Regions from separate parts of the Erwinia sp. GW821-FHT03D09 genome, predicted to be linked through region 1. Evidence: predicted binding sites of a transcription regulator. Region 1 holds the regulator's gene; the other holds the start of a gene.
The links. Region 1 encodes LexA, which represses DNA repair genes until DNA is damaged. Its sites were predicted from a motif close to TNCTGTATGTACATACAGNA; they were not measured.
Positions count from the first base shown of each region.

Region 1 (3,766 bases):
CCGCCGGAGTCAGCCACGCCGGGCGCTGGGCTTCGATAGGATCGATAGAGTCGCGCCATTCCGGTACGCGCTGGTTCAGATAGGTCACCAGCGGCAGAGGTTCACCAAAGTTGACGTAGCCCTGGCCGAGGTTGCGTAGTTTACGCAGCCCGCGAACCATCGACATAAAGCCTTCTTTTTCTTTGGTCGCACCGCGCAGCTCTTTCGCGTAGGTCCCCACTTCCATCACGTGTTCATAGCCGATGTAGATCGGCACCAGCGTGATCGGGCGATTACCGCCGCGCAGCATCGCCTGAATGGTCATCGACAATGTGCCGGTTTTCGGATCGAGCAGGCGTCCGGTGCGCGAACGGCCACCTTCCACAAAGTACTCAACCGAATAGCCGCGGGTAAACAGTTCACCCAGGTACTCACGGAACACCGTGGAGTAGAGCTTGTTACCCTTAAAGGTACGACGGATAAAGAAGGCACCCAGGCGGCGGAAAATCGGGCCGGCAGGCCAGAAGTTCAGATTGATCCCGGCAGCAATATGCGGCGGCACCAGCCCCTGGTGGTAAAGCACGTAGGAGAGCAGCAGGTAGTCCATATGGCTGCGGTGGCAGGGCACATAGACAATCTCGTGACCATCCTGCGCCAGCTGGCGCACGCGCTCGCCGCCGCTAACGTTCAGGCCCTGATACAGCTTGCTCCAGGTCCAACCCATCACGCGATCGGTCAGGCGAATAGCCTCATAGGAGAAGTTCGCCGCAATCTCTTCCATCAGCTCAACGGCGTTTTGCTGAGCCTTTTCGTGGGAAATTTTCTTGCTGCGCGCTTCATCTTCCACCGCTTTGGCGATGGCTTTGGACTGCAGGAGCTTATTGAACAGATCCTGACGCACCGGCAGACGCGGGCCGACGGCGGCCAGCCGCTGACGGGCGAAGTGCATACGCGCCACGCGCGCCAGCTTCTGCGCGATGGTTTTATCGGTACCGTGCTCGGTCGCCATGCGGCGCAGAGAAACGATAGGCGAGAAACGCACAAAGCTGTCGCGACCCAGCCAGATCACCGCAAAGAACTTCTGAATGCCGTTCAGCACCCGCAGATGCGGCTGCTCGACACCCTGTACTTCGCGCCCAGGCGCACGGCCAAACATCACCGATACCGGCACCATCTGTACATCCAGATCGGGATGATTACGGTGCAGGTCCAGATAGTCATGGAACAGCTTAACCGACTCAAGGTTTGGTACGAAATAGGGGAACACGCGCGGACCGTCATGGATAAACACATAGCGGGGCAGCATGGTGCCGTCGATCTCCAGCGGATGCAACGGATCGGGGAGATCCTGTTTGCGGCATTGTTCGCGCAGGGCAAGGAGATCGGCCTTTGAATCATAAGGCAGCACATACATAATAGGGCGAGAAGTATCAAGCCCAAGCTCGGCAACCGGTTCGGCCGGGATTGCCTTACTTTTTACCAGGAATTTCACTGGCAGATTCAACAGTTTGTAATATAAATTACGCCAACCTGACATAGACAACATGAAGCCTCTTGTTAGCAAAGCGCCGCAAGCATACCAGAAAGCGCTAACAGAATCTGTGGTATTGCAAAATGTGCTACACCCTCTCATTGACGTTAAACTTCCCAAAGGGTTCCCTGATTATGGCAAATAACGCCACCGGATTGACTCGAATTGTAAAAGCAGCGGGCTATTCCTGGAAAGGTATACGTGCTGCCTGGCAACATGAAGCGGCATTCCGCCAGGAAGCCATCGCCGCCATTATCGCCATCCTGATCGCCTGCTGGCTGGATGTTGACGCCGTCACCCGCGTGCTGCTGATCGGCTCTGTGGTGATGGTGATTATCGTCGAAATCCTTAACAGCGCCATTGAGGCGGTAGTAGACCGTATCGGCAGTGAAATTCATCCGCTGGCCGGGCGTGCCAAAGATATGGGCTCCGCCGCCGTATTATTAAGTATAATATTGGCAGTTTTTGTGTGGGCAATGCTCTTGATCGCACATTTGCGATAGGTTTTCCGAAATTCAACAAACTGCTGTTTTTTAGCCAGCTTTGGGTTTTCAACGCGCAAATACCTGTATATACTGACAGTTGACTGTATAAACAACCAGGGGGCGGGATGAAAGCACTAACGGCACGGCAGCAGCAGGTTTACGACCTGATTCGCGACCACATTAACCAGACCGGCATGCCGCCGACGCGGGCAGAAATTGCCTCGCAGCTTGGCTTCCGTTCCCCCAATGCTGCTGAAGAACACCTGAAAGCGCTGGCCAGGAAAGGCGTGATTGAGATCGTTTCCGGTGCATCACGCGGCATTCGTCTGATGATGGAAGAAGCAGAGGGGCTGCCGCTGATTGGCCGCGTTGCCGCCGGTGAGCCGCTGCTGGCCGAGCAGCATATCGAAGGTCACTACTCGGTGGACCCGGAACTGTTCAAACCCAATGCGGACTTCCTGCTGCGCGTTAGCGGCATGTCGATGAAAGATATCGGCATCATGGACGGCGATCTGCTGGCGGTGCACAAAACGGAAGACGTGCGTAATGGCCAGGTTGTTGTGGCGCGTATTGATGACGAAGTTACCGTTAAGCGCCTGAAAAAACAGGGTAACATCGTTCACCTGCTGCCGGAAAACAGCGAGTTTCAGCCGATCGTTGTCGATCTGCGCCAGCAGACGCTGACTATTGAAGGTCTGGCCGTCGGTGTTATCCGCAACGGCAACTGGCTGTAATTCCCTGGTAAACCTGACGCGTTGCCCTCTGCGGCGCGTTTTGCGATCCTTCGTCTCTCCCTGCTTCCGGTTGGAAAATAATGCGACTGCTGACGGTTGCCGATAAAAATCTCTGGCGGCTGGCGCTGCCGATGATCCTCTCCAATATTACCGTGCCACTGCTCGGGCTGGTGGATACCGCCGTTATTGGCCATCTCGATAGCCCGACCTACCTCGGCGGCGTGGCGATTGGCACCACCATTACCAGCTTCCTGTTCATGCTGCTGCTGTTTTTGCGCATGAGCACCACCGGGCTGACCGCACAGGCTTTCGGTGCGAACGACAAGCCCGCACTGGCGCGAGCATTAATGCAGCCGCTGCTGCTGGCGCTGCTGGCAGGTTTCACCTTTATTCTGCTGAAAGCGCCGTTGACTCATCTGGCGCTGGGGCTGACCGGCGGCAGTAAAGACGTGCTGCATCAGGCCGATCTGTTTATGCAGATCCGCTGGCTCAGCGCGCCCGCCACGCTGGCGAACCTGGTTCTGCTCGGCTGGCTGCTTGGCGTGCAGTATGCCCGTGCGCCGGTGATCCTGCTGGTGGTGGGCAACCTGGTGAATATCCTGCTGGATCTGTGGTTTGTTATCGGCCTGAAGTGGGGCGTGCAGGGCGCCGCTGCCGCGACGGCTATCGCTGAATACGTCAGCCTGCTCGTGGGCCTGCTGCTGGTGTGGCGTGCGATGGTGATGCGTGGCCTGTCGCTGCGTCTGCTGCTGAGTGCATGGCGCGGTAATCTGGCCCGCCTGCTGAGGCTGAACCGCGACATTATGCTGCGTTCGCTGCTGTTGCAGGTGTGCTTTGCCTCACTGACGATCTTCGGTGCCCGGCTCGGTAGCGATATTGTTGCCGTCAATGCGGTTCTGCTGATGTTTCTGACCTTCACCGCCTATGCGCTGGATGGTTTCGCCTATGCGGTGGAAGCCTGCTCGGGTGAAGCCTTTGGCGCGGGAAACAGCCGACAGCTGCTCAGCGTCTGGCACGCGGCCTGCCGCCAGTCCGGC
Region 1 covers NZ_JBWKUK010000007.1:45,829-49,594, forward strand. Annotated here, with positions in the region: gene plsB (glycerol-3-phosphate 1-O-acyltransferase PlsB) at 1-1,516, opposite strand, end outside; gene AC07U6_RS08345 (diacylglycerol kinase) at 1,645-2,013, shown strand; gene lexA (transcriptional repressor LexA) at 2,121-2,729, shown strand; gene dinF (MATE family efflux transporter DinF) at 2,810-3,766, shown strand, end outside.

Region 2 (3,766 bases), on a different contig from region 1:
CGATCGTTGGTGCGGGTACGGTGCTGAATGCACAGCAGCTGAAGGAAGTCACCGATGCCGGCGCGCAGTTCGTTATCAGCCCGGGTCTGACCGAACCGCTGCTGCGCGCCGCGGTAGACGGTCCGGTACCGCTGATTCCGGGTATTAGCACCGTATCAGAACTGATGACCGGGCTGGACTACGGCCTGCGTGAGTTTAAATTTTTCCCGGCTGAAGCTAACGGCGGCGTGAAGGCATTGCAGGCCATTGGTGGGCCATTCCCGCAGGTGCGTTTCTGCCCGACCGGAGGCATTTCCCCGGCAAACTACCGTGACTATCTGGCGCTGAAGAGCGTGCTGTGTATTGGCGGCTCATGGCTGGTGCCTGCCGATGCGCTGGAAGCGGGCGATTACGATCGTATTACCCGTCTGGCGCAGGAAGCGGTGGCTGGCGCACGCTGATGCAAGGCAGTGGGCTACGGTAAACACGTTGTTTGCCTGGCATCAGGTTATAAATTTGAGGCCGCTATCTCGTTGGGATCGCGGCTTTTTTATATGTGGGGAAACGCGCTATTTGGCTGGCTGTAGCTGTAGCTGTAGCTGTGGCTGTGGCTGTGGCTGTGGCTGTGGCTGTGGCTGTGGCTGTGGCGCCCGGGGCGCATCCTCTATGCAACTCGGATGACCTGCGTCCCACATAGGGTGGTGCGAGGACCCGCCCGAACGGGGGAACCACCAGCCAGCATTAACACTACTGTCCCAGCCCACGCAGGTAACGTTAAATCACCCGCTAACTTTCACGCCAGCCGCCGCAGCAACCGCACGCTGCACCGCGTCATCAATATCCGCACCGGTCGCCAGTGCCACGCCAAGACGGCGCTGACCGCGGATCTCCGGTTTACCGAACAGACGAACCTGCAAACCGGCACCGACTGCCGCCTGCAAATTACCGAACTGAACATTATCACTGTCCAGCTGAGGCAGAATAACGGCAGATGCAGACGGTCCGTACTGACGAATCCCCCCAACCGGCAGGCCGAGGAACGCGCGAACATGCAGGGCAAACTCGGAAACATCCTGCGAAATCAGCGTCACCATACCGGTATCGTGTGGGCGAGGGGAAACCTCGCTGAACACCACCTCATCACCGCACACAAACAGTTCCACGCCAAACAGACCGCGTCCGCCGAGGGCTTCAACGACTTTACGAGCGATATCCTGCGCGCGCTGCAGTGCCAGATCGCTCATCTGCTGCGGCTGCCAGGATTCGCGGTAGTCGCCATCTTCCTGGCGGTGACCGATCGGGGCGCAGAAATGAACGCCGTCAACGGCGCTGATAGTCAGCAGGGTGATTTCAAAATCGAATTTCACCACGCCTTCAACAATCACCCGGCCCGCACCGGCGCGGCCGCCCTGTTGGGCATATTCCCAGGCCGCTTCCAGCTGTGGAGCTTCGCGGATAAAACTCTGACCTTTACCGGAAGAACTCATGACTGGCTTAACGATGCACGGGAAGCCAATTTCATCGGCGGCGGCAAAGAATGCTTCACGGCTGTCGGCGAAGCGGTAGCTTGAAGTAGGTAACGACAGCTCTTCAGCGGCGAGGCGGCGGATGCCTTCACGGTTCATGGTCAATTTCGCCGCGCGTGCGGTAGGTACTACATGCTGGCCCTGTTTTTCCAGTTCAACCAGCATGTCGGTGGCGATGGCTTCGATTTCGGGCACGACGAAGTCCGGTTTTTCCCGAGCGATCAGTTCGGCCAGTGCGGCACCGTCAAGCATATTGATCACATGACTGCGGTGGGCAACGTGCATGGCAGGGGCATCGGCATAGCGATCGACTGCGATCACTTCCACGCCAAGACGCTGACATTCCAGCGCCACTTCCTTGCCCAGTTCACCTGATCCTAACAGCATTACGCGGGTCGCCTGTGGGCGCAGTGCGGTTCCAAGAGTCGTCATAATCTCTACCTGATTGAATGGAAAAAAACGCGCGCAGTATAAACGAAAACGTTTGCGTATTCATCCTGAACGCTAAACTTGAGTCAAATCCGCTTCAGTGATAGGCTGTATATAAACACAGTATAGCGAGAAGAAAATTATGGCTGTTGAAATTCAATACGTAGTCGTCAGAAAAGGTGAGGAAAAGATGACGTTTGCCAGCAAAAAAGAAGCCGATGCCTACGACAAAATGCTCGATATGGCCGAAGTTTTTTCTGAATGGCTGACCACCAGTCCGCTTGCGCTTGATGAGCAGCAGGGTGAAGCACTGGGCTTGTATCTTGCCGAAAACAAAGATGCGCTGCAGCACATTCTGCGCACCGGTAAGATGCCGGAAGAGGCGGCTGCATCAGAAGATGAAACGGCCGAAGCTGAGGGTAAACTGCGCGCGGTGTGATTCCCGAGGGCAGGCATCACTGCGATGCCAGCAGTTGGCTAAGTGCATGCATTGCCCTGCGCGCGGTTTTCACAGGATCTGCCTGATGAAGATCGTCATTGAATACCTCAAGCCCCAACGGCCCGCGATAGTCAATCTGATGCAGATGCTGCAACAGGGTAGCTAAAGGGAAATTGCCTTCTCCGGGTAACAGGCGGTGGTGGCGAGCTGTTTCCACCAGTTTTCCCTTTACTGGCAGTTGCGCCAGATCGGAAAGCTGCACCAGGAAAATCTTTTCCACCGGTATGCCTGCCAGGTCATTAACACTGCGCTGGCGAACAAAAATATGGAAAGCATCCACGACCAGCCCGAGGTTGGGGGCATCTATTTTTTTAATCAGTTGCCATGCATCTACGGTATTGTTTATTATGCAGCTCCAGGCCATCGCTTCATAGGCAATGCTCAGCCCTCGTTGCTGTGCCCGATCTGCCAGCCAGCGCAGATCTTCCTCTATCCTCTCAGCTTGGCAGCGCCTATCGGTTGAAGCCGGAACCAGCAACGTTGACGCCCCCAGAAGACAGGCCGCCTGCATCATTTTTTCGGCCTCTTGATACTTATCCTTTCGCAGCGCGTCCGGGGCGCCATCAAAATCCAACAGCACCTGATAATCAGTCAGCGCCAGCGGGAGATCTCTCAGCACGTTTTGCAGTCCGTGAAGACCGGCTCCTGCGGCCTCTACGTCCTGCTGCCATAGCTCAACCTGATTGAAACCGGCCTGAAAGGCTGCCTGTAGTTTTTGTTCGGGGGACTCACCCAGCAAAATGGTATTTATAAATAACGGATTTCTTGCAAAGGCCATTTCAGCTCCTTAAAAAAGTCGGCAATACAAAGGTAGAAACAAAAGTTTCACCTCACAACTCCCATAGCCAGGAATGCCATGGCGACTATCGACTCAAAATAAAGGCTAATTTTCCACCGGTCGTGCCGTCTGCTATTGGCAATCAGGCATCTTACTGCCAGTCTTACAGGCAGGCACAGCAACCATGAAAATATCATGACACCACCAAAAGCAAAGAAAGTCCCCCATGTGATGACTCAGCACGGTGACACGCGCTGCGATAACTATTACTGGCTGCGCGATGATCAACGGGAAGATCCGGAGATTATTGCGTGGCTTCAGGAAGAGAATGAGTACGGCGACAAACTGCTTGAGCCACAAAAGGCGCTTCAGGCGGAGCTGTTGCAGGAAATCGTCGATCGCATCCCGCCACGTGATCAGTCGGTTCCCTATGTAAAAAATGGCTATCGCTACCAGAGCCGCTATGAAGAGGGCAACGAGTACGCCATTTATAGCCGCCAGCCAGCGGAAACCGCTACACCCGAGCAGTGGGAAACGCTGGTTGATGCTAATCAA
Region 2 covers NZ_JBWKUK010000004.1:78,650-82,415, forward strand. Annotated here, with positions in the region: gene AC07U6_RS04920 (bifunctional 4-hydroxy-2-oxoglutarate aldolase/2-dehydro-3-deoxy-phosphogluconate aldolase) at 1-440, shown strand, start outside; gene purT (formate-dependent phosphoribosylglycinamide formyltransferase) at 759-1,937, opposite strand; gene AC07U6_RS04930 (YebG family protein) at 2,077-2,373, shown strand; gene AC07U6_RS04935 (sugar phosphate isomerase/epimerase family protein) at 2,390-3,211, opposite strand; gene AC07U6_RS04940 (S9 family peptidase) at 3,407-3,766, shown strand, end outside.
Region 2: the regulator LexA is predicted to act here: its motif matches at 2,041-2,060, upstream of AC07U6_RS04930 (YebG family protein).